DNA from 2 places in the Flavobacterium movens genome. Region 2 is predicted to be linked to the other one. Evidence: riboswitches for the same ligand, from Rfam matches in the RefSeq annotation. Region 2 holds a riboswitch; the other holds the start of a gene.
What was found. Region 2 has a riboswitch for cobalamin ahead of AAYQ05_RS10410 (TonB-dependent receptor). Riboswitches for the same ligand answer to the same signal wherever they lie in the genome.
Positions count from the first base shown of each region.

Region 1: it holds a riboswitch for cobalamin, as region 2 does, so the genes downstream of both, AAYQ05_RS19645 (TonB-dependent receptor plug domain-containing protein) here and AAYQ05_RS10410 (TonB-dependent receptor) in region 2, are expected to answer to the same signal.

Region 1 covers NZ_JBCPXY010000012.1:159,511-176,392, reverse strand. The annotation lists gene AAYQ05_RS19655 (adenosylcobinamide-GDP ribazoletransferase) at 147-932, shown strand; gene cobC (alpha-ribazole phosphatase) at 917-1,450, shown strand; cobalamin riboswitch at 1,516-1,720, shown strand; gene AAYQ05_RS19645 (TonB-dependent receptor plug domain-containing protein) at 1,749-3,602, shown strand; gene AAYQ05_RS19640 (YncE family protein) at 3,606-4,634, shown strand; gene AAYQ05_RS19635 (GFO_1087 family putative carboxy terminal peptidase) at 4,713-6,173, opposite strand; gene AAYQ05_RS19630 (GFO_1088 family ECF-type sigma factor) at 6,342-6,851, shown strand; gene AAYQ05_RS19625 (PG0215 family putative anti-sigma factor) at 6,838-7,299, shown strand; gene AAYQ05_RS19620 (GFO_1090 family protein) at 7,317-7,844, shown strand; gene AAYQ05_RS19615 (GFO_1091 family lipoprotein) at 7,846-8,385, shown strand; gene yiaA (inner membrane protein YiaA) at 8,535-8,933, shown strand; gene carB (carbamoyl-phosphate synthase large subunit) at 9,005-11,860, opposite strand; gene rpmH (50S ribosomal protein L34) at 12,005-12,166, opposite strand; gene AAYQ05_RS19595 (DUF2892 domain-containing protein) at 12,335-12,850, shown strand; gene AAYQ05_RS19590 (alpha/beta hydrolase family protein) at 13,085-13,741, opposite strand; gene AAYQ05_RS19585 (GNAT family N-acetyltransferase) at 14,033-14,335, shown strand; gene AAYQ05_RS19580 (anion permease) at 14,332-15,762, opposite strand; gene AAYQ05_RS19575 (porin) at 15,784-16,882, opposite strand, start outside.
Region 2 covers NZ_JBCPXY010000005.1:3,220-20,101, reverse strand. The annotation lists gene AAYQ05_RS10450 (MarR family winged helix-turn-helix transcriptional regulator) at 1-118, opposite strand, end outside; gene AAYQ05_RS10445 (GNAT family N-acetyltransferase) at 121-606, opposite strand; gene AAYQ05_RS10440 (hypothetical protein) at 733-1,326, opposite strand; gene AAYQ05_RS10435 (NAD(P)H-dependent flavin oxidoreductase) at 1,573-2,637, shown strand; gene AAYQ05_RS10430 (YybH family protein) at 2,849-3,760, shown strand; gene AAYQ05_RS10425 (tetratricopeptide repeat protein) at 3,861-5,486, shown strand; gene AAYQ05_RS10420 (M4 family metallopeptidase) at 5,900-12,016, shown strand; gene AAYQ05_RS10415 (porin family protein) at 12,081-12,728, shown strand; cobalamin riboswitch at 12,834-13,037, shown strand; gene AAYQ05_RS10410 (TonB-dependent receptor) at 13,148-15,196, shown strand; gene AAYQ05_RS10405 (DUF5074 domain-containing protein) at 15,193-16,338, shown strand; gene AAYQ05_RS10400 (cell surface protein) at 16,365-16,882, shown strand, end outside.

The sequences.
Region 1 (16,882 bases), on a different contig from region 2:
TATTACTTATAAACAAACCAATATCTAAATTTATTGGCAATCCATAAAAATCATTTTTTTAAATTTTATTCCTGAATTGCCTCCAGATTTATCTGGAGGTTATAAATTTGCTACTATAGAGGCTTTAGCCAAATAATCATAATCTAATGAAAAAAGAACTACACATATTCTTCACCTGTCTAATGTTTTATACCAGAATTCCATGCCCTAAAAACATTACACATCATCCAGATTATTTAAATAAAGCAACAAGATACTTTCCTTTTATTGGTTGGATTGTCGGAAGTATTTCCTTTCTGGCTTTTTATCTTTTTTCATTTTTTCTTTCATCAGAAATTGCTGTTATACTAGCGATTATTGCTTCTATTTTAACTACCGGCGCATTTCATGAAGACGGATTTGCCGATGTCTGTGATGGTTTTGGCGGAGGCTGGACCAAAGAAAAAATCTTAATGATTATGAAAGATAGCGCCATTGGTGCTTACGGAGCAATTGGATTGGTTTTACTTTTTCTATTAAAATTCAAACTGCTTTCAGAATCCATTTTACTTTTCACCAATAACATTTTACTAATTTACCTCTTATTCATTTCCGCTCATTCACTAAGTCGTCTCGCAGCAATAAGCATTATTTTCACACACGAATATTCTCGTGATGATGCTTCAAGCAAAAGCAAACCAATTGCGAAACAATATACTTGGAAAGAAGTTTTTGGCTCTTTCTTTTTTGGATTAATTCCGTTACTTGTATTTTCTTTTTTTGATGTGAAACTTCTTTTGGCGGTAATTCCTGTTTTTATAACTCGATATTTTTTAGCGCGATATTTTCAAAAATGGATTGACGGTTATACTGGAGATTGTCTTGGAGCTACACAACAGGTTTGCGAAGTGGTATTTTACTTAAGCATTTTATTTTTATGGAAATTTATCTAGTTCGTCATACCGAAACCGTCTGCGAAAAAGGAATCTGCTATGGACAATCAGACGTTGATATTGCTGTTCCTTTTAATGAAATCTTTGACAAAATTATTTCTGAACTTCCTTCTGAGGCAATTATTTTCTCGAGTCCCTTGAAGCGTTGCGTTACATTAGCAAAGCATATTCAAGAAAATATTAAAACCATTTCTTATCAGGAAGACGAACGCTTAAAGGAAATGAATTTTGGTGATTGGGAATTGAAAAACTGGAACGAAATTCCGTCTGAAGAACTTAATCCGTGGATGGAAGATTTTGTAAACATTAAAGTTACAAATGGAGAATCCTTTGTTGAATTACACGAAAGAGTTGGTAATTTTTTATCCGATAAAATTTCAAAAATTAACCAGCCAATTGTAATTGTTGCTCATGCCGGAATCATCAGAAGCATTTTGTGCCATCAGAGTTCACTGCCATTGAAAGATGCTTTCAATAATAAAGTTGATTTCGGAGAAGTTATAAAAATCGATTTTTAATGCAAATTATTTATAATTTTTCATGAAACGTAAAACAAATTTGAATAATCAATATTTTTAACTTTATCTTTGCAGCAAATTAAGGTTGTGTTTTTGATTTAAAAACACATTAAAAGGGAATCAAGTAAATTCTTGAGCTGTACCCGCAACTGTAAGCTAAGTTCAAAACGAATGCTTGCTGTTAACTACAAACCACTGTCACGCCCGGCGTGATGGGAAGGTAAACAGCAAGACGCAAGCCAGGAGACCTGCCTTTGTAACAATTTATAGAACTCTCGGGAAAAAGAGTGACGGAATTATGACTTTAAAACAACTTTTTGCTTTTTGCTCTTTTATAATGTGCCAGATTATTTCGGCGCAAAACGATTCTATTACCAGTCTTAAAGAAGTCTTGGTTTCAGACAAAAATTTAAAAACCTATTCAGTTTCTCAGTCTGTTTTAAAACTCAACGATTCTGTAATCAATAAAAACGAGGCTCTTCTAACCGATTTATTAAATTTTAATTCGACTTTATATTTTAAAGAATATGGACGCGGAATGCTTTCTACTGTTTCTTTCAGAGGAACAACTTCTTCACAGACAGCAGTAATTTGGAACGGAATAAACATCAATTCTCAAATGAATGGAAGCACCGATTTTAATACAATTTCTGGTTCCGATTATAATTCAATAAGCGTTAAAGCAGGTGGTGGAAGCGTTATTTACGGAAGCGGGGCTGTTGGAGGTACTGTACATTTAAATAACGATTTGTTATTTTTTAATCGATTTGAGAATAACTTAAGACTAGATTACGGCAGTTTTAATACGATTGGGATTAATTATAAAACTTCTATTTCTAACAAAAAATGGAGCGCCCAAATTGGACTTTCAAAAAATAGCTCGACAAACGATTATAAATATTTAAATCGATATACTTGGAGAGGCGAACAAAGATGGAATCAGAATGGACAATATGACATCATTACCCTGAGTGCTAATGCTGGATATAAATTCAACCAAAATCATATTTTAAAGCTTTACAGCCAAAGTTCAAACACCGACCGTAATACTTCGTTAGTAGTAGAATCTGAAACCAAAAGCAAATACATAAATGGATTTAACCGAAACTTATTGGAATACGATGGAAGTTTCGGAAAACTTAAAACCAATTTCAAAACCGCTTACATTTTTGAAAACTATCAATATTTTGCTGATAACTCTTTAAAAAATTATAGTTACGGAAAAACTGAAAATTTAATTACGAAGTTAGATGTCGATTATCATTTATTTAAAGCAACTCATGTAAACGGAATTGTAGATTACAGTAGAACAAATGGTTACGGAACCAGTTTTGGAAGCCATATTCGCGAAATAAGTTCTGCTGCTTTGTTGATTAGACAAGATTTTGGCACTAATTGGAAAAACGAATTAGGCGTTAGAAAAGAATTTACCAATAATTACAAATCGCCCGTTTTATTCAATTTAGGATCTTCTTACAAATTCAACGATTGGTACAATCTAAAACTGAATGTCTCTAGAAACTTTAGAATTCCAACTTACAACGATTTGTATTGGGACGAAGGAGGAAATCCGAACTTAAAACCTGAAAGCTCTTATCAAGGAGAAATTGGCAATGTCTTTACATTCAAAAATCTGACTTGGACGCAGAATTTTTATTACATGAAAATTACCGATATGCTGCAATGGGTTCCAGGTGCAAATGGCATTTGGACTCCACAAAATCAAGACAAAGTAAATAGTTATGGAACTGAAACTATTTTAGGTTGGAAAAAAAGTTATTGTAAAAACAATTTTGCTTTAAATGCCACTTATGCCTATACAATCTCACAAGACGAAAAAACGAAAAATCAGATCTTTTTCGTTCCATTTAATAAAGCAACAGGAGCATTTTCGTATTCTCGAAATAAAATAAGCGCTTATTATCAAATTCTTTATAACGGTTTTGTTTACACAAGAGCCGATAATAATCCAGATGAAATTATTAATGATTATACGATTTCAAATATCGGAATCGATTATGATCTTAAATTTTTAGATTCTTTCAAAGTAGGTTTTCAGGTCTTAAACCTTTTTAATAAAGACTACGAAAGTCTAGAAAACAGACCAATGCCTGGTCGCAATTTCAATATGTATTTAACCTTAAAATTTTAATATATGAAGTTTAGTAAATTACTTTTAATAGCGTTAAGCATCTCGTTATTTGCTTCTTGTTCAAGCGATGACAACGATGGTCCAAAAGGTGCTTACGACAATGGTTTTTTTATTTTAAATGAAGGCAGCACAGATGCTGGAACGGTATCATTTTCTAGCGATGATTTCAGCATTTTTACTAAAGACGCTTATAAAGCAGAAAATGGATCTGATGTACTTGGAAAATTTGCTCAAAACATCTTTTTCAGCGGAGACAGAGCGTATATAATTGCTGGCGGATCTAACGTAATAAACATCGTAAACCGTTATACTTTTAAGCTAATCGCTAAAGTTGACAGCGGATTGGCTAATCCAAGATATGGTGTTGTAAAAGATGGCAAAGCTTATGTAACCAATGCAAACTCATATGATTCTGTTACAGATGATTATATTGCTATTATTAATTTAGCAACAAATCTTGTTGAATCTAAAATTAACCTAAATACAACTGGAAATAGAATTGTTGAAGAAAGCGGAAAATTATACATTACAGATCCTATCGGTAGTGACAAGCTTTCAATTTACAATATCAACACAAAAGCTTTAGAAGCTCCAATAACAATTGGTTCTGGTTCAGATTCTATTGAGGAAGAAAATGGAACGCTTTTTATCTTACGTCCTTCTTTTACACAAAGCAGCGAAATTATAAAAGTTAAAATCTCTGACAAATCAGTTTCTAAAATTGAAATTCCAGAATCTCAAGGAGTTGCTGGATATTTAGACATCGAAAACAACCAAGTTTATTATACAGTAGGAAACTCAGTATACTCAATTAACACGGCTGCAACAACAGCTTCTGCTAGCCCACTTTTCACGGCTACTTCAGATATTGGATACCTTTACGGATTTGCAGTAAAAGGCAACCGCGTTTTCCTTTCAGATGGAGGAAACTTTAAAACAGACAGCAAAGCCTATATTTATAACTTCAGCGGAAGTTTATTAAAAGAATTAACTGTTGGTGTTGGTCCAAACGGATTCTACTTTAACGATTAATTTTAACCTTTAGAATTAGTTTTTGTTTTTTTATGGAAAAGGCTTTCATTTCTGAAAGCCTTTTCTATTTATTGTATTTTAGTTTTTTAATGGATTTTGAATGTACATTCCGTGTCTTAATCCGTTAATGATTTTTGAATCTGTAAAATAAGGAGTATCCGGCTCAGAATTATCATTAAGAGTTCTTTTGGCTGTAGATCCTGTAATTTTAGAAATAGCCAGATTAAGCAAAGGCTCAGAGGTATCTCCTAAAACACCATAAGTGCTCACATGTTCAAGCTGCGGATAAGTAGGTTGCAAACCTTGCTGGTAATCACCAAAACCTGCAGAATTTGAGATTTTAAAAACTAGAGGCTGCATCGCATATTTATGATTTGGATTGATTCCTTTTTTAGAAAACAAAGTTTCTGAATCGTAAATGGTATAAGAGCCAACGTTTTTACCTATTGTAGTTTCTCCAACCTGAACTACATTGATATATGGTTTTAAGCCGTTAATAACCAATTCACTCGCAGAGGCTGTGCTTGCTGTAGTAATAATATAAACTGTAGTTAAATTTAAACTGTTTAATGGTTTACCTTCAATATTATTCACAAATCTGTAATTCAAACTTTCCAAATCCTCAGCAGTCATATCTTTCATCCACTTAGTATTAAATTGCGTTTTTGCAAAAACCTGAGTATCAAATTGCCCTGTGATCATACTTGAAAGCCTTATAGCAGAAGGCACTGCTCCTCCTCCATTATATCGAAGATCTAAAATCAAATCTGTAACTCCTTGCGATTTTAATTCTCCAAAGGCCTGATTTAATCTATCATCATAACTTGAATAAAAACCATTGTACATCAAATAACCAATTTTATGGCTTCCAGAAGTAATCACTTTATTAATAAAAATAGGATTTTCTTCTAAAACAGTTTTAGTTAAGGCAACTGATTTCCCGTTTAGAACATAACTCGTTCCATTATAATCTGCCAAATCTAAAGTATAACTATCTTGATTTAATAATAGCTGCTGATAATTAGAAACAGTAAGTTTTGTCCCGTTTACACTAGTAAACAAATCGCCACGTTTAATTGCTTTAGTAGCGGCATCAGAATTTGGAATAATGTATCGCACAAACCCCACCACATCATTTGATGTCGAAGATACTCGACTCAACCTAAAATCGACACCATTATTTTTAGTTACACCGCCTAATTCCTGTTCTAGAACAGTATAATCTTCAACAATCCAGCTAAAACGATCAATAGCATCTCCGTTGGGATATTTACTAACTGGTCTGTTTAATAAATCTTCAAATAAATCTTCGGGATGAGAATATCCTCTTAAAAACTGATTAAAATCTGGTTGTAAATTACGGCCATCAGCTAGATTTGGAACATCTTGTTGCCATAAGTAAACTTCATTTAATCCTCTCCATATAAAATTATTAATCTGCAGGTCAGCTGGAGCAGCTACATCATCCTGATCTTCACAAGACTGTAAAGAAAAAGCGAATAAAAAGAGAAAAAGAACGCTCTTTAAAGTTGTTTTCATATCGTGTAGGTTATCTATATTCTGAATAAACGTAAAAGTAGTATCTTTAGTTTAAGCTTTATCGTTAAAGCAGTATTTTTTTACATAAAAAATATTTTCTTTTTTGCTGTAACAAACATAATTGTACCTCGTCTTGAATATATAAGCTAACGATTAACCATCAGATTAATGAACCAAGTTGTATTTATAGAATTAATAAATCCTTTTAAAGACAAAGTTTTTCGTCTGGCAAAAAGATTGCTTACAAGTACTGAAGAAGCAGAGGATGCAACTCAGGAAGTAATGGTAAAATTATGGAACAAAAAAGACAATCTCGAAAGTTACAATAGTGTTGAAGCATTGGCAATGACTATGACTAAAAACTATTGTCTCGACCAGTTAAAATCTAAAAGAGCTAGCAATCTGCAGATTGTTCATAATAATTTTACCGATCGGCAGCCGCAATTGGACAAAAAATTAGAGGATCAAGATAGTTTAGAATGGGTTGAAAAAATTATAAACGAGATGCCCGAACAAATGCAACTATTAATTCAGCTTCGGGATGTTGAACAATATGAATTTGAAGAAATAGCCAAAATCGTAAATATGAACGAAACCGCAATACGCGTGGCACTTTCGAGAGCGAGAAAAAAAATTAGAGAATCAATGACAAATACACACCTTTATGGAACTAAATAAAATAGAAGATATATTAGAAAAATACTTTCAGGGAGAAACTTCTATTGCCGAAGAAAATCAATTAAAAGAATATTTTTCTTCGCCAAATGTTGCGCAGCATTTGGAGCAGTACAAACCTATGTTTGGCTATTTCTCTCAAGCAAAAGAACAGAAATCGACGTATGAGATTCCACTACAATCTAAAAAACGCAACGTAGCGTGGTTATCGATTGCGGCTTCTGCTGTTGTTTTGTTAGGCATCGGAACCTACTTTTTTGTTAGCGAAAAAAATGACACCGCTGCAGTAGCTTCACAAACAGAATTAGGAACTTACGATGATCCCGAAGAAGCCTTAAAAGCAACTCAAAAGGCTTTGACTTTATTATCAAACAATGTTAATGTAGGTATTGAAAGTGTACAGTACATTAAAGAATACGAACAATCAAAAAACAAAATCTTTAAACAGTAATTAAACAAAAAATAATCATGAGAAATTTCATTATAACTTTAGTCTTCGCATTCGTTTCTACCACTTTTTATGCACAAGGTGCTTTTGACAAATTTGATGGTCAGGACGATGTAACTTCTGTAATTGTAAACAAAAAAATGTTCGATTTAATGAGCAAAGTAAAATCTGACCCGTCTGATAAAGAGACACAGCAATATATTGCTTTAATTAAAAAACTGGATTATTTAAAAGTGTTTACCACTAAAAATCCAAAAATCGAAGCCGATATGAAAGCTACTGCCGACAAATATGTAAAAACAGCCGGTCTAGAAGAATTAATGCGAGTAAATGATAGCGGAAAAAACGTTCGAATTATGGTAAAATCTGGTGCTACTGATACACAGATAAAAGAACTTTTAATGTATGTTGATGGTGCCAAAAACGACGAAACTGTTTTATTATCTTTAACGGGTAATTTTGATCTAAACGAAATCTCAGTATTAACAGATAAGATGCAGCTTCCTGGAGGAACAGACTTAAAAAAAGCTTCAAAAGGCAAAAAATAAAATGAGAACAAATATCTTCATCATAGCACTTACAGCTCTACTAACTTTAGGGAGCTGTAATTCTGAACCTTCACTTCAAAAATATTTTGTCGAAAATTCAGAGAAAAAAGATTTTATTTCATTAGATGTTTCACCAACTATTCTAAATGTTGATAAAACAAAATTATCAGCAGAACAAAGTGAAGCTTTAAATTCGTTTGACAAAATGAACATTCTAGCTTTCAAAGCGGATCAAAATAATCAAGCAGAATTTGAAACAGAAAGAAACAAAGTAAAAGCCATTTTAAAAGATCCGAAATATCAAGAATTGATGAAGATTGGTTCTGGAAAAGACGGTGCCTCTGTAAGCTATGTTGGAAGTGATGACGATATAAAAGAGTTTGTCATTTTTGCCAACAGAAAAGAAAATGGTTTTGCAGTAGTTCGTGTGTTAGGCAAAGATATGAACCCAAATAATATTATGACTTTAATGTCTGTTTTACAGAAATCTAAAATAGACATGGAACAGTTAAAACCTTTAGAACAATTGCTGAAAAAATAAAAACTTCTTACTTTTTAAATGAGAAAAGCTCCAACTACGGAGCTTTTTCTTTTTACTTATTTGAGAGATTTTACTGAACAAAATAACTGCTAATTATTTTATTCTGAATCTAATTTAATTATATTTGCTTCTTACCAAAATAATAAATTATGATACAAAAAACATCAAATGCCTTTATCGCGGCATCTTGGGTTGCTCTTGGAGCAGGAACAGTTGGCTTTATTGTTGGACTTGCCAGAGCTGAAATGCTATTAAACGAAAAAGGATATTATTTCACTGTTTTAATGTTCGGACTTTTTGCTGTTGTTTCATTGCAAAAAAGTGTAAGAGACCGTCTTGAAAAACTTCCTGTAACTGATATATATTACGGAATCTGCTGGTTTGGAACTTTACTTTCAATCGTTCTTTTAGTTGTTGGACTTTGGAATGCAACAATTCTGCCAAGCGAAAAAGGGTTTTATGCTTTTGCTTTTCTATTAGCTTTGTTCGGTGCAATTTCAGTTCAGAAAAATACTAGAGACAATATGACTTTTAGTCAAAGCGAATAAAAGTTTAAAACCAATTAAAATAAAAAAAGCTCCAATTTTCATTGGAGCTTTTTTTATACTAGAATTTGAGATTATTTACTCAAATACATTTTTCTTCTAGAGTACAATTCGTAGAATTGATCATCTTTCAAGTCATCAATAAACAAGATGCTTTCTCCTGTCGATTTCATTTCTGGTCCTAACGCTTTGTTTACGTTCGGGAATTTGCTGAAAGAGAAAACTGGTTGTTTGATTGCGTATCCTTTTAATTGTGGATTGAAATCAAAGTCAGTTACTTTATTATGGCCTAACATTACTTTTGTAGCGTAGTTTACATAAGGCTCTCCGTAAGCTTTCGCAATAAACGGAACCGTTCTTGAAGCTCTTGGGTTTGCCTCGATGATGTAAACTGTATCGTCTTTAATCGCAAACTGAATATTGATTAAACCTACAGTTTTTAAAGCTCTTGCAATTTTATGCGTATGATCTTTAATTTGCTGCATTACAAATTCTCCTAAGTTAAAAGGAGGCAATGTTGCGTTACTATCTCCAGAGTGAACTCCACAAGGCTCGATGTGCTCCATAATTCCGATGATGTAAACATTTCCATCAGCATCACAGATTGCATCAGCTTCAGCTTCGATTGCTCCAGCTAAGTAGTGATCTAGTAATAATTTGTTTCCTGGAATTGCTTTCAACAAATCGATAACGTGCTCTTCAAGTTCTTTTTTGTTTATTACAATTTTCATTCCCTGACCTCCTAATACATAAGAAGGACGAATTAAAAGTGGGAAATCTAAAGTATCAGCTAATTTCGAAGCTTCATCAGCCGTTTCAGCGATTCCGAATCTTGGGAAAGGAATATTTAATTCAGTCAATAAATCTGAGAATCTTCCTCTGTCTTCTGCTAAGTCAAGTGCGTCAAAACTAGTTCCGATGATTTTCACTCCGTACTTAGATAATTTATCTGCTAATTTAAGAGCTGTCTGACCTCCAAGCTGCACGATTACACCTTCTGGTTTTTCGTGTTGGATAATGTCATAAATGTGCTCCCAGAAAACTGGCTCGAAGTATAATTTATCAGCTGTATCAAAATCTGTAGAAACCGTTTCAGGATTACAGTTAATCATGATCGTTTCGTAACCGCATTCTTTAGCTGCTAAAACTCCATGCACACAAGAATAATCAAATTCGATTCCCTGACCAATTCTGTTTGGCCCAGAACCTAGAACGATTACTTTCTTTTTATCTGTCAGGATACTTTCGTTATCTACATAACGCTCTCCATTTGCTTTTTCGATTTCTGCCTCAAAAGTTGAGTAGTAATAAGGTGTTTTAGCTTTAAACTCAGCCGCACAAGTATCAACCAATTTGAATACACGGTTGATGTTCATGTTCATGCGTAAAGTGTGCACTTCACTTTCCAGACAGCTCATCATGTGAGCGATTTGTCTGTCTGCAAAACCTTTTTGTTTTGCCTCAAGCAATAATTCTTTTGGAAGATTAGAAACTTTGTAGTTTGAAATTTCTTTTTCTAAAGTATAAAGCTCTTCGTATTGCTTTAAGAACCACATGTCGATTCTTGTAATTTCGTGAATTGTGCTTAATGGAATTCCCATTGCAATTGCATCGTAGATTACGAATACACGATCCCAACTTGCATAAGTTAGTTTTTCGATAATTTGTTCGTAATTTTTATATCCTTTTCCGTCAGCTCCTAAACCATTTCTCTTAATCTCTAAAGATTGAGTTGCTTTGTGAAGTGCTTCTTGGAAAGAACGTCCGATTCCCATAACCTCACCTACAGATTTCATCTGAAGACCTAAAGTTCTGTCTGAACCTTCAAATTTATCGAAGTTCCAACGTGGAATTTTTACGATTACATAATCTAAAGTTGGTTCAAAAAGAGCCGAAGTAGATTTTGTAATTTGGTTTTGCAACTCATCTAAATTGTATCCTAAAGCTAGTTTAGAAGCAATTTTTGCAATTGGATATCCGGTTGCTTTTGATGCTAAAGCAGAAGAACGAGACACACGAGGATTGATCTCGATGGCTACGATATCTTCTTTTTCGTCTGGCGAAACTGCAAATTGTACGTTACATCCTCCCGCAAAATTTCCGATACTTCTCATCATTAAGATAGCATAGTCACGTAATTTTTGGAAAGTTGTATCAGATAATGTCATCGCTGGTGCAACTGTGATAGAATCTCCAGTATGAATTCCCATTGGGTCCATATTTTCGATAGAACAGATAATTACGACATTGTCGTTTTTATCTCTCAAAAGCTCTAATTCGTATTCTTTCCATCCCATCAAAGCTTTATCAATTAAAACTTCGTGAATTGGAGAAGCTTCAAGTCCGCGAGTTAAAAGCTCATCAAAATCTTCTTTTTTGTAAACTACCGCTGCTCCAGTTCCTCCAAGTGTAAACGAAGGACGAATTACAAGTGGGAAACCAAATTCCTGAGCAATTTCTTTTCCTTCAAGGTAAGATGTAGCTGTTTTTGCAGGTGCAGTTGGTACATTAATTCTTTCTAAAAGCTGTTTAAACTGCTCTCTGTCTTCTGTAATATTGATCGCGTTTACATCAACACCGATTAATTTTACTCCGAAATCCTGCCAGATTCCTTTTTCCTCAGCTTCCAAACACAAGTTCAAAGCAGTTTGTCCTCCCATTGTTGGTAAAACTGCATCAATCTGCGGATGTTCCTTAAGAATTTCAATAATCGATTTTGTCGTTAAAGGTTTCAAATAAATATGATCGGCCATAGATGGGTCGGTCATAATCGTCGCTGGATTCGAGTTAATCAAGATAACCTCAATTCCTTCTTCACGAATCGAACGCGCAGATTGAGATCCCGCATAATCGAATTCGCAAGCTTGACCAATAACAATAGGTCCTGAACCTATTATTAAAACTGATTTTATTGATGTGTCTTTAGGCATTTTGTATGTATTGTGTAGTTATTATTGTATTCAAAAAACATTCACAGTGCTTTAGAAACTAGAATGTTACAAATTTATTACCGACAAGGTATAAAAAAAGGCGATACTAAAAAAGTAATCGCCTTATGTATGTTTATACAAACATTATTTTTTGTGTCTAGGTTCGCTAGAAACAGTTAATTTATGTCTTCCTTTTGCTCTTCTACGCGCTAGAACTTTTCTTCCATTCGCAGAAGCCATTCTGTCCATAAATCCGTGCTTATTTCTTCTTTTTCTTTTCGATGGTTGAAACGTTCTTTTGCTCATTGCTTTGTATCTTTAAAAATGGTATCTATTAACTCGTTATTTGGTTTTGGATATCGTTGTTCAAAAACCGAGTGCAAATATACAAAGACTTTTTTTTCTGGCAAGCACTTTTATAAAAATATTTTTAATTCCTTTTACTATCTTTGCAATCACAAATTTACAATAATTATGTTTCACAAGAATATTAAACTTATTTTGGCCGGACTTCTTGTAGTGGCGGGCGTTTGGCAATTTACAGAAAGTAATATTGGGAATGGTATATTCCTTATCTTATTGACTGCAATTCCAATTTTTCTTTATTTTAAAAACGAATTCATCCTTTTAGCCTTCCTTAAATTAAGAAAACAAGACTTTGAAGGTGCTAATAAATGGTTATCATATATCAAAAATCCAGAAGGTGCATTAGTAAGAAAACAACAAGGATACTTAAATTACTTACAAGGTATCATGTTATCTCAAACCAATATTAACCAAGCTGAGAAACATTTCAAAAAAGCAATCGAACTTGGATTATCAATGGATATGGATTTAGCTGTAGCTAAATTAAACCTTGCAGGAGTTGCAATGTCTCGCAGAAGAAAATTGGAAGCGACTAATTTACTTAACGAAGCTAAAAAATTAGACAAACAAGGTATGCTGAAAGAGCAAATCTCTATGATGAAAGAACAAATGAAGAAAATCTAATTTTCTTTAATTTTTAATATTTAAAATCCCAAATTCCAAAAGGAGTTTGGGATTTTTTTATTGTAGATTTTCTTTATAACACAAGACCAAGACTTAGTTTGTCATTTCGACGAAGGAGAAATCTTCACAAGTGGCTCGACAAAGATTGTCGATTTTGATTATAGAGTTACTCGTGAAGATTTCTCCTTCGTCGAAATGACAAGATTGCGCTAAAATCTAGAAAGAATTGGAATTTTATTCCAAAATTATCGAAGGTAAATTCTCATTCAACCATTTATACTTATTGAGAATCATAATATGGGTTCCTCCTTTGACTAAAATGCATTTGTCGATATACTTAATTGGAAAAACTTCGTCCTGATCTCCGTGTATATGAACGACATTTTCATCAATTTTATCTCGATCCCATAAAATTACACTTTCTACGGCCCATTGTAGATATCCTAAATCACGTACAGATAAAAATTTCTCATACAATTTAATACGTTTATTTACTTTTTCACCAAAAGAGAACTTGGCAAGTTTCTCAATATTAAGAATTAACTGCATCGGAATTAGCTTGTAAGCTTTTGTCTTCTTCCCTATTTTCATTCTTTTCGGGAATTCATGATTACTTCTTACACTCGATATAATAATGACTTTTCGTGTTTTTATATGCTTTGAAATTTCCTGTACTAGAATTCCTCCAAAAGAAACCCCAATTAAAACAGGATTTTCGTGTTTTATGTTTTTACTAATTCGAAGTGCATAATCTGACAAAGATTCTTTTTGGTTTGGAATTTCCCATTCCAAAAGATGCATTTCAAAAGTATCTTCATCCAATTTTATTCTTTCAAAAATAGATGAACTTGCCGCCAGACCTGGCATAAAATATACGGGAATTTTACTCATAACATTAAAATGAAATTACCAATAAGACCTTTATTGTAAAAAATAAAGTTACTTTTTTTAATGTCATGATAATCAAATTTCAGACCTATTTTATAGCAATTCAAAAAAAATCCATGTTCAAAACAAAAACTTAAAGTTTATAGCTGCAAAAAATAATTTAATATTGAAAATCAAATGATTACCTTTGCAATTCGAAATATTTCTTGAATTTAAAACTTATAAAGAATTTTCTTTCAATAAAATTTCGAGTCCCAAATTCACTATTTACCAATAACCTAACAAGAAATTACTATGGAATCTTCTGTAACTATGGAAATCAAAGACAACACTTTTGCACGCCAATTTGAAACTGTCATCCCTGAAGGAATGTTAGCAGTTGAGTATTCATTTCAAGAAAAAAAAATCTTTTTAACCAAGATCAACAAACCAGATTCATACGAAGACGAAGAAACAATTAATACGCTACTTAAAAACATATTAGATTTAAGCTCTGAAAAAAATTATAGAGTAGTTCCTATCCACCCAAAGATTGTTTCATTTTTCAAAAAAAACCCTCGATATAAAGAATTGCTTCCTCCAGGAATTAGAATCTAAAAATATCCAATAATTCGGAGCCATAATCCTCCAATTACCATATAGATTAAAAGCATAACCAAACCGGTTATAAGCCCTTTGACCCACCAGCTCTTTAGGTCAACGTAACCGCTCCCAAAAAATACAGGTGCCGGACCGTGACCATAATGAGTTAACGTTCCGTAAAGAGATCCGACAAAACCAAGCATAAACGCTAATAATAATCCCGGAATTCCAAGCGAAACTCCAACACCAAGTAAGGCTGCGTACATTGCTGCAACGTGCGCAGTTGCACTTGCAAAAAGATAATGGCTAAAAAAGTATACCAATATAATGATCGGAAAAGCCATCTGCCAGCTTAATCCGCCAATTTGAGCTTTTACTAAGTCGCTAAACCAAGCAATAAAACCCAATTCGTTAAGCGAACTGGCCATCATTACTAGAACAGAAAACCAGACAATTGTATCCCAAGCCCCTTTTTCTGATTTAACATCTTCCCAAGTCAAAACTGAAGTTAAAAGCAAAATTACCAATCCGATAAAAGCCGTTGTTGTTGCATCAATAGAAAATAAATCTCCCGTCATCCAAAGGAAAAGCAGAATAAAAAATGTAAGCAACATCATCCATTCGTCTCTAGTGATCGCTCCCATTTCTTTCAATTTCTGTGTTGCAATCTGCGGAGCATCTCCAGTCTTTTTTAATTCTGGCGGATAAATTTTATAAAGAACAAACGGAATTACAATAAAAGCACACAAACCCGGAACAATCGCTGCTGCCGCCCAAGACATCCAGCTGATTTTTATTCCTAAATTAAGCGCAAACTTCTGACACATCGGATTACTTGCTGTTCCTGTTAAAAACATAGAAGAAGCAATCAAATTCATATTATAACTATTCAAAGTTAAATAAGCCCCTAATTTTCTATGTGTCTCCGGCTTGTCTGGCATGGAACCAAAACTCATCGACATTGATTTCATAATCGGATAAACAATTCCTCCTCCTCTCGCAGTATTACTCGGAACAGCTGGTGCTAGAACCAAATCTGCCAATCCTAAACCATAAGCCAATCCCAAAGAACTTTTTCCGAATATTTTTATGAATAAAAAAGCAATTCTATTCCCGAGACCTGTTTTAATAAATCCTCTTGCTATAAAAAACGAAATTCCAATCAGCCAAATTACTTTATCGCCAAATCCTTTTAATGCTAATGTAATCGACTTTCCAGGATCTCCAGGAGCCAAAACCTGAGACATTGCCGTTAAAGCAATTGCAATCATACACATTGTTCCCATTGGAGCCGCTTTTAAGATGATTCCTAAAATCGTAGCTACGAAAATGGCAAATAAATGCCACGCCTCTATCACAACACCTTCTGGAGCTGGAATAAACCAAATGGCAACTAAAACTGCCAGCGTAATTAAAGTCTGAGGAATTTTTACTTCTTTCATAAAAACAAAAATTAAGGTGAATTAAATTCTGAGCTGCAACTGAATCAAAAACAAATCATTATTATAGTCTAATGTATCTGGAATACTTTTATCAAATCTGTCAATTTGAAATCCCATTTCAATACGGCCTGTATACGATTTTCCGAATTCTAAACTAACCATTGGCGTATAAGTGGTGCGTACATTTGAATTGATTTTATAACTTGGATCGAAAGTTTCGTAACGACAAGACAATTCAAGTGCTGTAAGCTTTTTATAATCTACTACATATCTCAAATTCGGAAGAAAATAAATTCCTCTCATCTGATAATCGGCAACATTATCTGTTCTGCCAGTAACCGGAAGCGAATAGTACAAATTATGGTTTGTTCCCTGCTTGTATTCTATCTGCAAATCAAAACTAAATTTATCCGTCAGCTTAAAATCGCTTGTAATATCTGCGCCGATTGCAAAAACATCTTCTTTAAAAACTTTTCCGAAACCGCCGTTTAAACCAAGATTTATTTTATGTTCTTTTGACAAACCAAAAACCCATCTAGAAGAAAATTGTTTTCCGTTGTCTTTGTCCATTTCCTGATTTTTTCCGTTTCCGTTTAAAACTGAAACAGCATAATTCACAGGAATTTTTCCAATATCAAAAGCTCCTGTTGCCGATGCACCAATTTGGAAACTTGTCCATCCATTTTTTCCGAATTCATAATACTGATTCGAAAAATCGAAAGATTTAATAATATCTACAGGAACAAGCTCCTCAATACCAAATGCAGGGCGAAATTGCCCTCCTGTTAAAGCAATATATTTATTAAAAGTATATTTCCCGTAAGCATTCTCAAGAACTTTCCCTTTTGTATCCGATTTAAAATCTGCTAGATTGACCAGAATTACAATTTCTGTTGTTTCGCTTAATTTGGTATTTAGCCCAACACGCATTCTTTTTATATCAAAAGAACTTTGGGTTACATCTCCAGTTGAGTGCTGATTACCTAAAACATCTACATTATCGCCAAAACTTTCCAAATATCTGGCTTGGAGAAGTCCTTTTAATTGAAACTGCGGATATTTTACTTCTTCATTTTCTTTTTTATCAGTTCCTTGATTGACATTATCTTGGGCATGTAAA
Region 2 (16,882 bases):
GTTCAAAATCTATATTAAAATAACTGTAAATCTGTGCGCCGTCTTTGCGTAATTGTTCGCTCAAGCGCTGCAAACGTGTTGATATGGCCAAAATGCCAATTTCGTCAATTATATTCATTGCTATGGATTTAATTTTAAATGACAAAAAACATTATCAGGTTTCATTAACGGAAAATCTACAGGAAGTGCTTCTTTTGGTATGGTAATAAAATTGTTCTTTTCGTAAAAACGTAATGCCGCCTGCAAAATAGAAACCGTTCCTAAGTATAAGTCTTGAATTCCATTTTCTTTACTGTATTTAATCAACTCTTCCAATAAATGCTGTGCAATATTGAACTCTTTTCCTCGAAATTCTTTCTTTACAAACATTTTTCTGATAGCTCCGCCTTCTTTACTAAATTTTACGAGAGCAATAGTACCAACAAGTTTTTCGTCTATAAACGCGCCGAGAAAAATTCCGCCTGGCTTATAGTAAAAGTTTGCAATATCCTGTAAATCGGGCTGATCTTCTAAAGTAATAGGAACATTAAATTCCTTTTGCTGAATGTTTAAAATCAAATCTACGATCTGGTTTTCGTACTCATTTTGTATGGGCTGAATCTGCATGGTATTTCAAAAATTAAATAACAGTACAAAACTACGTAGTTGACTACATATATGCAAGAAAAAAACTGCCGAACTCAGCAGTTTTAAGTGTTTTTTATGATTTATTACAATTTTTTATTTCTGATTTTATTCTTTAACTAATACAATAACAGCTTTATATCCCGTTCCAACATTCCATTCGCTAGACGAAATAACTTGGCCTTTATCATCATACACCTTGAATTCGGCTGTGTTTGGAGAAGCAAAACCTTCGTTTAAAGCTTCAATATCAATTTTATTAATTCCTTTTTCCAAGTTTATTTTGACGCTTTTAAAATCTCCATTTAAAAAGACTTCAGGCTCAATAACTTTATCGTTCAAATATACTTTTACTTTATCGCCGTCTACAAAAGCGGCATCACGGTACATTATAGTAGAAGTTACCGCAGTTGTGTTGAAATTGCCTAAGAATTGATTTCTTCTATAGAATATCCCTTCAACATTAGCTTCTGGCTTATAAAGGTTTGTATTTTTAAATAATTCGTCTGGATTGACCTGTAATGGTGCAGGCTTCTCTATAGGTGCAGGCGGATTTTCTTTTGGAGCAGCTTCTGCTGGCGGAATAACTTCTTTTACTGGAGATTTTTTTGCCGGAATCGATTTGAATTTATTATCAAGTTCTTGAGCAAAACTGTGCAGTGAAAAGGAAGCAAAGGCAATTATAAAAAATATTTTTTTCATGTTTTTGTACTATTAATCTTGTGTGGTATTGACTAAAAAAAATTAGATGCATCATAATCTTTTATATATAAACATTTTATGAAACCAAATATTGCATCGTTAAGATTTTTTTGTCTAAAAATTAACTTCTTTGTGAGCAAAAATCTAATATTTTCTGCCGAAACTGACTTATCTTTATGTTCTCTTGAAATTTTGAAGATCCTACTGTTTTAAAAGGTATCTCTCTTCAAATAAAAATGAAATAACATGGAATGGAAAAATGTTTTGACTGATTTATTTAAAACGGATTATCCGATAATACAAGCGCCAATGTTGGGCGTAACAACTCCAGAAATGGTTGCGGCTGCAAGTAATGCTGGAGCTTTGGGATCGCTGGCATTAGGCGATCTTCCTGCGGAAAAATGTATTGAATTAATTAGGGCTACAAAGAAATTAACCAATAAACCTTTTGCCGTAAATATTTTTGTCCATACAATAGATCCAATTACACCAAAATTGGAAGCTGATTATGCTAAAACGAAAAATCATTTGGAAAAGTTTGCTGAGAAAACGGGGATTAAAGCCGATTTCCCACCTATAAACGAAATCAAACTCACTGATTATCACGATCAGATTGAAGCTATCTTATTGGGAAACTGCAATATTGTGAGTTTTACTTTTGGAAATTTGGATAACGAAAGTATTTTGACTTTAAAAGAAAATAAAGTGCTTTTAATTGGAACTTGTACTTCGGTTCAAGAGGCTATTGCGTTAGAAAATAGTGGTATTGATATTATTTGTGTACAAGGTATTGAAGCAGGAGGCCATCGCGGAAGTTTTTTAGAGGAAACGATTCCGCAGATTGGAGGATTATCGTTGCTTTCTCAAGTAACTGAAACTGTAAATACGCCTGTTATTTATGCTGGCGGAATTTATAACGCAAAAACGTTGCTAGCATCTAAAACTTTGGGCGCAGATGGTTTCCAGATTGGAAGTTTGCTTTTAGGGTCTGCTGAAAGTGCCTTGCAGGATTTTGAAAAGGACCGTCTTAGAAATTTAAAAGAAAATGAAATTGTATTAACCAAAAGTTTTACAGGAAGATACGCGCGCGGAATTCGAAATGCTTTTATAAAAGAAATTGAAAATTCTGAGTTTGTGCTACCGTATCCGTATCAAAATAAACTGACTGCAGAGCTCAGAAAAACAGCAAAAATAGAACAAAAGACTGATTTTGTTAGTATTTGGGCCGGACAGTCAATTGGCAGTTATAGTGAAGTTTCAACTGAAATTATTATCCGAAACTTAATAGAAGAAACAGAAAATTTTATCTGAAATTTCAGTTTAGAAATGGTTCAAAAACGCACTATTTGTCATTTCGACGAAGGAGAAATCTTCAGGAGAAACTCGACAAAGATTTGTGATTTTTTTAAATTATTTAAAGAATGAAAAATAATTAATTGGAGTTTTTTTTGTATCTATTTTTGTTGTAAGTTGTTGAATAATAATATTTTGTATATTAGTTGTTCAATTAAATAAGCCAAATATGAATAGGTTAAGTTTTATCTTTTTCCTTTTTGCATTCAGTGCTTTTGCTCAGGGAAATAAAATCGATTCGGTTATTAAGAAACAGATTGAAGAGTACAATTCTTCATTTGCCAGCGCTTTTATAAAAGGAAGTAGGGGCGATTTGGTAAAAGCTTACACCGATCAAACCGTATTTATGCCAGAGCATAGTAGACAGCGAGTGGGCAGAAAAGCGATTGAAGATTTTTACAAACAATGGCTTACTCAGGCAAAAATTGCTTCTTTCGAAAGAAAAATTCTGGAATTGCAAGATTTTGGGAACTATATTCTGGAAATTGGAACTTTTGATGAAACCTTAAATCTAACCGAACAAAATCCATTCTCATATATTGGAAAATATGCGGTTTTATGGAAAAAACCTTCGCAAAAAAGTCTTCCTGTAACAATTGCTGCCGAAATCTGGGGCTCGTCAAGCAATTTTGATGATAGAAATATTCCTAATATTGATGATTCCTCTGTTCCAGAAACAGAAGTTTACAGCGTCTCAGACAAATTAGCATCTGAAGTTAAAGAACGAAATAAAACCATTAAAGAGTTCGTTCAAAATAGGCAAGGAGCAGAACATGCCAAAATGTTTATGCCAGATGCCATGTACCTAACGTATTACACACCAATTCTTTCTGGTGAAAAAGAAATTACAGACTATTTTATGGAACATGAAAAACCCGGAACATTAAGTATTGACAAGATTTCGATTCTGACTTCGGGAATTATCTATGCTAGAACAGCAATTATAGAATTTGGTTTTTATAGTGTGGATTGGCATGACGGTGAAAATCACGGAAATGTAAAAGGAAAAAGCATGAACGTTTGGAAAAAAGATAATAACGGAACATTACTGCTTTTTCGCCAAATCGTAAATCATGATTAACTTTTGAGTTTATTCAGAATAATGTTTATTTTATCTTTTTGTTGTTAATTGCTGATAATTTTCTATAATTTTGCCCCCATCTTTATCATTTTTACACACGATGGGTCGATTACTTTGCATATTTTTTATTCTTACCACTTTTTATATTTATCCACAATCTTCAACAAAAGAATGGATTGATAGTTTAAATACTATCGATAATCATGAGAAAAAAGTGGATTTAGCGCTCAAAATTGCTTCCAAGCTTCAAGATTCGGATTGGGAAAGAGCTTTAAAATATATTGAATTGGCTGAAGCGGAGGCAAAAAAAACAGAGAAAACCGATTTAACATTAGCGAAAGTTTATGCAAAAGCGGCTAAAATCTACGACGCAAAAGATGTTATAGATATTACTTTGCAGTATTATTTAAAGGCCTATGAGATTTACAAAAGCAATAATCTTGTAGATGAAATTGCTCGAGTAGAAAATAATCTTGCCATTATTTATGCCAAAAGTAATAATGAACAGAAAGCGCTTGAATATTTCCTGAAAGTATATCGTTACCAAAAATCTAAGAATGAGTCTGATAAATTGGTAAAAATCTTAAACAACATTGGTACAACTTACTTGGGTAAAAGTTTAGATTCTTCGCTCTATTACTATCACAAAGCCGATGCGATTGCAAAAACATTGAAGGATAAAACTTTAAAGGTTTACGTTTATACCAATTTGGCTAGAGCTTACGGATTAAAAAAAGATCATAAAAATGCGGATTTTTATTTTGAGAAAGCCTTTTCTTTAACTGATGCTTCTATCAATGAATCGTTAAAAGCTTTTACTTATGAGTCGCTTTCGGAATATAATTTTCAAGAAAAAAAACTAGATGAAGCGATTCTAAATGCCAAAAGGGCCTTAGAATTGTCAAAAGGCAATGAATTTGGTTTTGCTGGGTTAAGAATGAATAAATTGTTGTATCAGGCTTATTTAGGGAAAGAAGATTATAAAAATGCGGTTCATTATTTTCAGAAGTATAATGAGATTAGCGACAGCATTAATATTGAGCAGAAAGCTGTAAATCTGGAAAGAATAAGACTCGAGCAAGATTATAAAGTGCGAAGTCAGATTCGAACTTTAGTCGAGGAGAAAACTAGGTTTAAATATTATGTAGTTGGGTTAATATTGGTAATCGGAATTTTGACTTTGATTCTTTTGCTGATTCGTTATCGAAACCGAAATATTACCAATCAGCTAGAAAAGGAAAAGCTAAAAGCAAAAGAGCAGGAATTGAAGCAAAGTCTAGAGGCTAAGAATATGGTTTTGGTTGGCAAGGCAATGTCAGAAATACATAGAACAGACAATATCAATGAAATCCTGACGGATCTTAAAAAAATCAAACTCAAAACACCGAATAAAGAATTACAGCAGGCAATTGATATTGTGTTAAAGCGTCTTGAAAAAGATTTGAATACCGATATTTGGCAAGAATTTGAAATTAGTTTTGAGCAGGTTCATAAATCATTCTTCGATAAATTGACCATCGATTATCCTTTACTTACTCCAAAAGAGCGTCGACTGTGCGCGCTGCTATATTTAGATTTAACTACAAAAGAAATTTCTCAAATTACAGGACAATCGTTCAAGTCGATAGAAAATGCCCGAACCAGATTGCGTAAAAAGTTCGATTTGACCAACGAAAAAGTAAATCTTTCCACTTATCTAAACTCTTTTAAATCAGAAAACATGTAAATTAAACTTTAATATAACGTTTTGATTTTGTTAAGTTTAAAATGAAATGAGTGTTTTTTTGGTGATACATTTTTACCTACGAGTGTTTTTGCATTAGTCCTTTTTTTTTGAGCCTAACAGTTGCGTTCTACTTTTACCAAACGATTGTAATAAATACGTTTGATGAATACCACAAAAAAAGAAGAACCGAAGAAAAGCCTTGAAGAGCTTTTGGAAGAAACAAAAACAAAAAAGAGCGCGCTCTTAAAAATTTTACAAAAAATAACGAAAGCAAGTTCTAAGAATCAACCGCCGAATTGATTCTAAGAACTTGCTTTTGTGGTTTTCTGCGAACCCTTGTACCTATTAACTCGCAGCCTTAATACTAATTTAAATTTAAAAAAATGAACCAAATTTACTTTAAACCCAGGTATTTGTTTCTAGTCTTAGGTTTCTTGATCTGTTCCGTCGGAATGGCTCAGTCACCCTTGCCAAAAAACAAAACATCGAATGCGCAGACGGCCATACAATCGCCAAATGCCGTTCAGAAAAAGGATCAGGTTTCTCAGAAAACAACTGACCAAAGTACTAATCAGGAAGATGATTCCAATACTCTTTTAACACAAAAAAGTATAAAAGGAACAACACTTTCGCAGCAAGAAAGTGAAGATGTACAGAAGAGATCACAAGCAAGCCAGAAACTTTTTGATAATAGTTCAAGCAGTTCAACAGCTAAAAATCTTCAAAGTGCAGACAGTACAAAAGTGAAATCTTTTGCCAAATCGTCTAATTTGACAGTTAGAAATGTATTTGAAGTTAAAAAGGCAGATTTCGAATTGTCGAATGCAGACAAAATGCTGCTGAAATCGGTTTCAGATAAACACGGCAGAAGTTTGGCCACCTATCAGCAGATGCATAATGCTGTTCCTGTTGAAGGTGCAATTTATAAGGTTAGAGATAATAAAAACAAAATTGAGGCATTTGGAAATATCAGTAAAAAATTGCCTGCAAACAGTAGTTTTAAAGTAAATGCATCGGCGGCTTTACAAAATGCTCTAAATACTGTAAATGCTAAAGAATATGTTTGGCAGAGTAAAAAACTATCAGCTTTAGTTCATAAAAAAATCAGTAAAAAACCAGAGGGGGAATTGGTTTATGTAGGGCCAAATTTCTCTTCTCAATTAACAGAATATCACTTGGCGTGGAAATACGATATTTTCGCAACAAATCCGCAATCGAGCCAGACGATTTATGTAGATGCTAATACTGGAAAAGTAATTTTAAAAATTGATTTAAATAGAGATCTTCGTTCGTCCGTATCGCCTTTTGCTGACGGTAGAGCTGCAATTGGTAAGGGAAAAGCAAGATTTGCTGGGGATGTCACCTTTGGAACCACTCAATATGCAGAAGGTTATAAGTTGGAAGACTTAGTTGGAAAATACAAAGTGCCAATGTATACTTTGAATATGAATCATGCTGAACACGCATCAGACGAAGTATTGACAGAATATATCGACGAAGACAACAACTGGAATGATTTGTACAATAAAGATCATGATGAAGCCGCAATTGATATTCATTGGGGAATTCAAAAGACTTTGAACTATTACGAAGAAAAATTTGATCGCAATAGCGTTGATGATAAAGGAATGACCATTTTTGCATTGGCGCATTTAGGAACCAACGTTCAGAATGCTTCTTGGACAGGAGGATGGGCACAGTTTGGAGATGGACTTGATCAGCCTTTTGTGAGTTTAGGAATTACAGGACATGAAATGACTCACGCTGTAACACAATTCTCTGCTGGATTAATTTATCAAGGAGAATCTGGAGCAATGAACGAATCGTTCAGTGATATTTTTGGAATTTCTATTGAGCTTTATGCTGGAAAAGATACTAAAAATGACATTTGGATGTTGGGTGACGAATTATACTCTCACGGAAGTTTGAGAAGTATGGCTAATCCAAAAGCAGCTGGTCAGCCAGATACTTATGGGGGAGAATTTTGGACAAATCCTGGAAACATCCAGATTGATAATGGTGGTGTGCATCAAAACAGTGGTATTACCAATTACTGGTATTATCTTTTAGTAGAGGGCGGTGAAGGAGTAAATGATCTTGGCAACAACTACAGTGTTAAATCTATTGGTCTTGCTAAAGCAGAAAAAATAGCTTACGTTACACTTACAGAATATTTGACACCATCTTCAAACTTCTCAGACATGCGTCAGGCATCGTTATTAGCGGCAGAAGATTTATATGGTTTAGGATCTGAAGAGTATAAGCAAGTTACAAACGCATGGTATGCTATTGGAGTTGGAGCGGCATATACAGATAAGCAGCTGGTATTAATTAAAGTTGAAAATCCGTCTATACCATGTGGACAGCTAAAAGGAGATGAGCCTTTTTATGTTACGATTAGAAATACAGGAACAGCAGCTATTAAAGCAAATGATGTTTTAAGTTTCAAAATGAGAGCAATGGCAAGTGCTCTAGGAAACCTTATAACGTTTTACACCTATGATGGTACGGTTGTTTTCGATAAAGATTTAGCGATTGGTGAAGAAATTAGAGTTAAAATTCAAGCAAAAATTCCTTATCAAGTAAGTACAACGGCGGTAAATTATATTGAAGTAAAATTAGATCTAAAACCTATTGTAGAGTTTGGAGCAAAAGACGGAATTTCATTTGTTTCAAATATAATAGTTCCGCCAGCAGAGAAAGATTTTGATATTAAAGTAACAGGCTTAGATATGCCTGATTATACTGGAGATCTTTTAACGGCAAGTCACACTCCAAAGATCACGTTTTACAATTTAGGCTGTCAAGATATTCCAGCTGGAACGGTTATAAAAGTAGGATATGCCAATACAAAAGCAGGAAGTACAACAGTTTGGAAAGATGTTACATTGCAGACTGCTTTTAAAGGTAAATCTGAAATGACAGTTACTTTTGATACTACCATTGATTTATCAGCGCCTGGTTTGCATACCTATGAAGGTTATGTGACATTAGCGCAAGATCCAATTACGACCAATAATAGTATCTTAAATGCATCTTATAGCGGAATTGTAACACAATTGCCATATGCTGAAGGTTTTGAAAGAACTCCTGGAGGATGGAATACTAAAGCATTAACAGGTACTCAAAAGTTTATTTTCCAAAATTACCCTTTGTCGTTTAGAGTTACTAAATCGCAATATACTTGGGGAACTGTAGATTTAAAAAGTAATGGTGGTAAAGTGGCTTTAAATTCTGATTTTGTTTTAGAATCTCCAATTTTCGACTTTACAAATTCAGTATCTCCTTACATTGAGTTCGATTTGTATTATCTGCTTCACAAAGGATATGATGGTTTAATTGTTGAATATTCTGAAGATAAAGGTAAAAACTGGAAAAAAATTGAGACTGTTAATTATCCTGAAACAGTACACTATGATGAGTACGAATCATTTGGAGGTCCATGGTTTACAGGAATAAACAACAGTTTGAAAAAAGATCCTTATCAAATTCGTCTAAATGAATTTAAAGGTAAAAAAGTAGCCATTCGTTTCCATATTAAAACAGATGACTATAATGACGGATTTTTAGGTGCGTTTGTTGATAATATTTTGGTGACTGATGCACCATATGATTTAGAAGTTGTATCGGCAAAATTAGATGCAGGAAAATGTGACATAAATAATAATAACGCTTCAGTAGTAGCTAAAATAACTAACAATTTTGTTACATCAAGTGAAGTGGTAAATGTTACGACCAAAATTCTAGATGCGGCAAAAAAGGAAATCTTTTCAAAAACCGAAAAGACAACTTTAAATTTTACTAAGTTTAAAGATACCATAAGTTATGAAGTTACAAATGTTAACTTACAGACTATTGGTGAGCATACTGTAACTGTTTCTGTTTTTCCTGAAGTTATGACACAGGATCTAAAACAAGGTAATAACGCTGTAACATTTACTTATGACAATTGGAAAAATGAAGATATGAAAGTATCTGTACTTCCTTATAAAATGGATTTTGAAGATGATACTAAATATAATGGCTGGAGAACTTATGAAAACAAAGGTGCTGCCGGCTGGAAACATGGAACTCGTCCAGATTTAGGATCGCCAGGATGGTTTATTGCAGATCATACTAAATTTATGGCAGCAAATGATGACAAATGCAACTGTGATGCATCAAACGATATGCTGGTTTCTCCAGTATTTGATTTGACAAATTACAAAGAAGCGCATTTATCGTTTGATGGATACGGAGACTCATTACATCTTTCTGATGGATCTGTAAAAGTAAGTACAGATGGTGGTGAGACTTGGAAGGAAATATTCCATATGCCTTATTACGGCGCTTGGTGGGAATATGAAATAGATTTAACTGCTTATGCTGGAAAATCTTGTGTTCAAGTTGCATTTGTGCATAATGACAATGGATTATTTGCTAGTGGTTTTGCAGTAGATAATATCGAAGTTAAAGAAAAAAAAGATTTCTTAAGATTGTCTAATTTAAGTGCGCCAGAAACGATTTACGAGAATACTCCTTCACATGAATTTTTTGTGGGTGTTAAGAATTTATCTTACGCACCAGTAAACAAAGTTAAGGTTGAGTATCAAATTACGCAAAACGGAACTGCTGTTGGAGATCCGATTGCTTTAGAGAAAAATGATGAAATGTTGGTGGGGCAGACTATTGTTTATACATTAGATAAACTTCCAACGTTGCCAGCTGGAAACTACGAAGTTAATGTAAAAGCAACTGCTTTAGGTGCACCAAGCGCACAAACCATAACGGGAACTTTTCAAGTGGTTGAAAAAGCGTCAGATTTAAGCTCAGAAAACTTTAACGGTTTGACACAAGGTTCAATTTTTGGAACAAAAGGATTTATATCTAATCAGAGTGACGAAAATTATCCATGGAGAGCAGTTCTTACTCCAGATAACACTTATTTAACAATCCCGTTAAAAGATCATGCAGGTATTGCTAATGGAAAAATGTTATACAGCCAATTAGAAGGACCATATTATAACGGTGAAATAATATCGCCAATGTATAAGCTTACAGGAAACACTACTGCTGTAGAGTTTTATTATGCAATGCAGAGTAATGTTAATGATGCTTTAATTGTAGATATTAAACCTGCAGGTGGCGAATGGACTGAAATCTGGAGAAATGCCAGACAAGGAACTTTTGCAGATACTGAATGGCAGAAAACAGCAGTAAACGTAGCAAAATATGCTGGTAAATCTGTGTTATTCCGTTTCAGACACGCAAAATCAGATGGATATTCTTATATGGTTTTGGATGATATAAAAGTGATTACTGAGGCAGTTTCAGATGTTGCATTGCAAATTTTGTCTCCAGTAGACATTTGCGGTAACAGTACGGTAACAGTTAAACTGACAAATGAAGGACAAATGGCAATTAAAGAAAATTCTATCCAATTAGATTTAGAATATGCCAATACATCAGAAAAAATTTCAGAAACTATCGCAGCGGCTATTCCAGTTGGAGAAAGTATTGAATATACTTTTATCAAACAGCCTAAATTAGATGACAGTGGAGATTCTCATATTTTTAATATAAAAGCAAACTTGGAAGGTGATATTATAACACAAAATAATAGTATCAATAACTATGTATACCAAGGTGTCTCTGCAGACTTTAAAATATTCGATTCGTCAGTTATACATGCTTATGCTGGTAAAAGTGTATACCTTGACGCTCAGAGAAACTTTTTGGCAAATGAATTAGAAGCACCTTCATACAAATGGAGTTCTGGTGAGACAACTAATTCTATTGATGTCAATAAAGCGGGAGACTATACTGTAACGGTAATAATGAAAAACGGATGTAGTCTTACTGAAAAAGTAACGGTGGTATTTGATACATTCGAATCTGATCTTCCAAGTGGTGACGTTTGTGGACCAGAAGTAGTTTTAAATCCGGGGAATTATGTTGCTTACGAATGGTTTGATGGTTCAACAGATCCAACTTTCACTGCAACAGAAAGCGGTGAATATTATGTAACAGTTTACAACGAACACGGATTAGGTAAAATTTTTACAACGACAATCAATGTTCTTGAGAATACAGTTCCAGAAATTCAGGCATTAGAAGGAAATAAAATAACAGCTTCTGCTGATGCGGCGGGTTATCAGTGGTATTTGAACGGAAGACCTTTGCCAAATGCAACCGAAAAAATGGTTTCAACTATTTGGGAAGGAAGCTATAGTCTTCAAGTAACAAATGCACACGGTTGTACAAATATGTCGGCTCCAATTGATTCTAAAGGTCTTCTTATTGGAAAACTGACAAACTCTTTCAGAGTGTTCCCAAATCCTGCGGCAGACAATGTAAACATCTTCTTGGCTGAAAAAGCAGAAGGTCAAGCTGAAATGAAAATTTATTCTATGGAAGGTAATGCAGTTTGGAGTAAAACCTATTCTGCTGTTCCGTCAAGCGTAAATGTAAGTCAGCTTACAACTGGAGTTTATATTCTAGATTGTACGGTACAAGGTAAAAAGTACACGGCTAAGATTATTAAAAAGTAACAAATTACAGATAGAAACGGCAGTTCTCGCGCAGAACTGCCCTTCTAAAAAACAAAAACATACGATGAAAAAATCAAAGCTGATAATTTGTGCACTAATGATGTGTGCAGGTGCAATGGCTCAAACCGAAAAGGTTAAACTGGGCGTAAAAGCAGGATTAAATGTTGCGAGCCTTACATTTGATGAAAATGAATTGAACTCATCTGCAAAAACAGGATTTACTGCCGGTTTAATGGCTGAAATTCCTTTGGCAAAAAACTTCGCAGTACAGCCAGAATTATTGTATAGCCAGCAGGGAATGAAATTATCTTATTCAGATCCAGAGGTTCAAAACTCGCATTATAAAAGTACTATTGACTTAAACTATTTAAACATTCCTGTAATGTTGAAATATTATGTTGTAAAAGGTTTAAGTATTCAAGCAGGACCACAAGTTGGAATTTTACTAAAAGCAAACAACAAATATCAGGACAACTTTTTGGGTTATGAGAATAGCGAAAAAATGAATTTGTCAGACTATTCAAATGGAGTAGATGCTTCTGTAAATTTCGGATTAGGGTATCAGTTTAAAGACAGGTTTTATGCAGATGCAAGATATAATTTGTCTTATACCAATGTGTTTAAAGACGTAACAGCAAACACAAATTATATTATAAACAGCGATATGAAGAATAAAGTTTTTCAAATAACAATCGGTTATTTTTTTAATTAGAGTTAGTAACCTTCATCACTGTTAAAAACCACTCTTTTTTAAGAGTGGTTTTTTGTTTTTTGCAAAAAATCAAATTCTAACTTGCAGACACCATACCTGAGTTATATCTTTACCCCAGATTTTGGTCTGCTTTTTCAAACCGAAAAAGCAGTTAAAAGGGAATCAGGTGTAAATCCTGAACAGACCCGCTACTGTAAGTTCTACACAAAGTCTTTAAACATTACCAATGCCATTGTTCCGTTTTGAGGGATGAGAAGGCCGTTTAAAGATAGAATAAGTCAGGAGACCTGCCACAATCACATAGTTTAAAACTTTCGTGGTATGAAGTTGATGACAAGATAATAACCTGCTATTGCATAGCGGGATTACTACTGTTATATAATTACGGCATCACGCAAAGTTTATTTAATTAAATCGTGATGTATAATTTTAGAAAAACGCTTCTTGCAACTTTTGTTTTATTGATTCCTTTTTGTCTTCATTCCCAAGCAGTGACTGATAGTTCTCGGGTTTTGAAAGAATTGGTTTTAAAAGTAAAACCCTATCAGGAAGTCATTCCCGTACAAAGTCTTTCGGGTGTTTTGCTCGAAAATCTTTCCAGTCACAATGTTGCCGATGCGCTTCGTTATTTTGCAGGAACGCAAATCAAAGATTATGGCGGAGTCGGCGGACTCAAAACAGTTGATGTTCGAAATATGGGAACGCACCATGTTGGTGTTTTTTATGACGGAATTCAGCTTGGAAATGCTCAAAACGGAGTAACTGATTTAGGAAAGTATTCGCTTGACGATATGGAATCGCTTACGATGTACAATGGACAGAAAAGCGAAATTTTTCAATCGGCAAAAGACTTTGCGGCTGCTTCTACGATTTATTTGCGAACCAAACGTCCTTCTTTTATTGGCAATAAAAAAACAAATCTGCTGGTTCGTTACAAAACAATGTCCATTAATTATTATGATCCTTCTTTTAGATGGGAGCAAAAGCTGAGCGATAAAGTGAGTTTGAGCGTCAGTTCCGAATACATCAAATCAAACGGACAGTATAAATTTAGATACAAAAGAAAAAATCAAGACGGAAGCATTGCCTATGATACCACAGCTACACGATGGAACAGCGATATAGAAGCATTTCGATTTGAATCTGGTTTGTATGGAAAAATAAATAAAGGAACTTGGGATGCTAAAGTATATTATTATGATTCTGAACGCGGTGCGCCGGGAGCAATTGTAGAAAACAAGTTTAAAGACGGTTTCAGACAATTTGACAAGAATTTTTTCGGACAGTCTTCTTTAACTAAAGATGTTTCAGAAAAATATAAATTCCAGCTAAAAGGAAAATTCGCTTATGACTACACGCATTATATTGCACGAGATACTACCAATGTTTTAGGCGAAACTGTAACCGAAGGCGCACAATCTGATGATAGCTATTACCAGCAGGAAGCTTATTTCTCGGCCGTCAATATGTACAGTATTTTACCCACTTGGGATGTTTCGCTGTCAACCGATTTTCAATACAATAAATTGAATGCAACGAGAAGAGGAATCCAAACACAATTCTCTTTTCCGCAACGTTATACAGCGCTTGTTTCTCTGGCAACTTCGTATCGATATGAAGGTTTTAAAGTTTTAGGAAATGTATTAGGAACCCGTGTAATTGAGGAAGTAGAATACAATACCAAAGCACCCAATAAAACCGAATTTACGCCCGCTATATTTCTAGGTTATACTCCGTTTAAGAAATACGATTTCAATTTAAGAGCATTTGCCAAGCGTATTTTCAGAATGCCAACTTTCAATGATTTGTATTATACCATGATTGGTTCGAGCACTTTGAGGCCAGAATATATGAATCAGTATGATGTTGGTTTTACATATAATTTTCCCGTAAGGGAAAGCTTTTTCGATAAATTTTCTTTTCAGGCAGATGCTTATTATACCAATACAAAAGACAAAATTGTTGCCGCACCGACTGGAAATTTATTTCGCTGGATGATGACCAATATCGGACAAGTAAAAGGAAAAGGAATCGAAACAGTTCTTAATATGGGAACTCATTTTAATAAGTTAAAACTAGATGCTAATCTAACGTACACATATTCTCAAAGTCAAGATTTTACAAAGTTTGTTGGTCTAGAAATGTCCTCTTATGGAGATCAGATTCCGTATACGCCTTGGCATAGCGGATCAGGAATTTTAAACGCCAACTACGAATCTTGGAACTTCAATTACAGCTTCATTTATGTCGGAAAACGTTACAATGGAAATGTCAATAATATTAAAGTAAATGAAGTACAGCCTTGGTACACACACGATTTGGCGGTTCAGAAATCTTTCGCATTTAAAAATTACAAATTAAACGGAACGATTGAAGTCAACAACGCTTTTAATCAGCAATATGAAGTGATTTACAATTATCCGATGCCAGGGCGAACATTCAAATTTATAATCAGTTTTGAGTTATGAAAAAGAGCTTTTTTAAAATAGTACTCGTTTTAGCCGTAACGGTTTTGATGATTTCCTGCCGCGAAGATGAAACAATATTTCTTTCTTCAGATACAGCTGTTGCCGCGCCCAGAAGTGACGGAAATATTGAAGGTTTCTATCTTTTAAATGAAGGAAATATGGGAATGAACCGAGCCAGCCTTGATGTTTTTAATTACAGAACGGGAAATTATACCACAGATGTATATTCTGAGCGAAACCCGAGTGTGGTAAAAGAATTGGGAGATGTTGGAAACGATATTAAAATCTACGGGAATAAGGTTTATGCAGTCATAAATTGCTCCAACAAAGTGGAAGTTTTAGAAAAATGGACGGCAAAACGCATCAAAAAAATAGATATTCCCAATTGCCGTTATGTGGCTTTTTATAAAGACAAAGCCTATGTGAGTTCTTATTCGGGACCTGTTGCCATTAATCCGAATGCAGAAATCGGTTTTGTGGCCGAAATTGACACCACTTCATTAGAAATAAAAAGAAAAGTAACCGTGGGTTATCAGCCAGAACAAATGGTTATTCATAACGGAAAATTATATGTGGCCAATTCTGGCGGTTACAGAGTTCCAAATTACGATAGAACCGTTTCGGTTATTGATCTGGCGACTTTCACAGAAATCAAAAAAATAGATGTGGGCATTAATTTGTACAGCATGCAAATTGACAGCCGCGGTGATATTTACGTGAGTTCACGAGGTGATTACTACAACACGCCATCTAATCTTTTTGTGATTGATACACAAACAGACGAAAAGAAAATGCAACTCGATATTCCTGTTTCTGGAACTTGTCTGGTAGATGATTTATTGTATTACTACAGCGTTTCTTGGAGTTACCTATCAGGCAGTAATAAAGTGAGTTACGGAATCTTGGATACGAAAACTAAAAAAGTAATTACCAATCAGATTATCACGGACGGAACCGATAAAAAAATCATGATTCCGTACGGACTTCAAGTCAATCCAGAAACCAAAGAAATCTACATTACCGATGCGCAAAACTATGTGGTAACGGGCTATATCTACTGTTTTACGCCAGATGGAAAACTAAAATGGAAAACAACCGCAGGAAATATTCCTGCCCATATTGCTTTTATAACTAAAAATTAAAAATTAAAAATTAAAAATTAAAAATGTTGGATAGAAACCTTTTAAAAATCGCTTTGTTTTCAATTCTCTTTTTGGGATTTGTGGCTTGTGATAAGGATAATGACAATGAGGAAAATCTGCTTCCCGCAGAACTGCTGAAGGAAAATTACACGATTGATCGTTTTAAAGTTCTGAATATAGCAACAGATCTTCCAAGTACAGCAAAACTGACTTGGAGCATTAAAGATTCGATTATCTCAGAAAATGCCGATTTAGATTTTATAAGTCCGTACGCAAAGAATTATCCGCTGACTTTAAAAGTAGAAGTTAATGGAGAAATTAAACTTTATAACGCATCAATCAACGTTGTAAAAGAAACAGGAACATACAGTAAATATATTTCTAATGTATTTGATTTTCGTCCTGCAGTTGGACAATTTACAAACGAAATTCCGCTATATACATCAGGAAATACAGAAGCCAATATGATTTCTGCAGCAAAAAATGCAATTGTAGGTTCCAACACCACAATGATTTCGCTGGGCGGTTTTGGTGGTTATGTAGT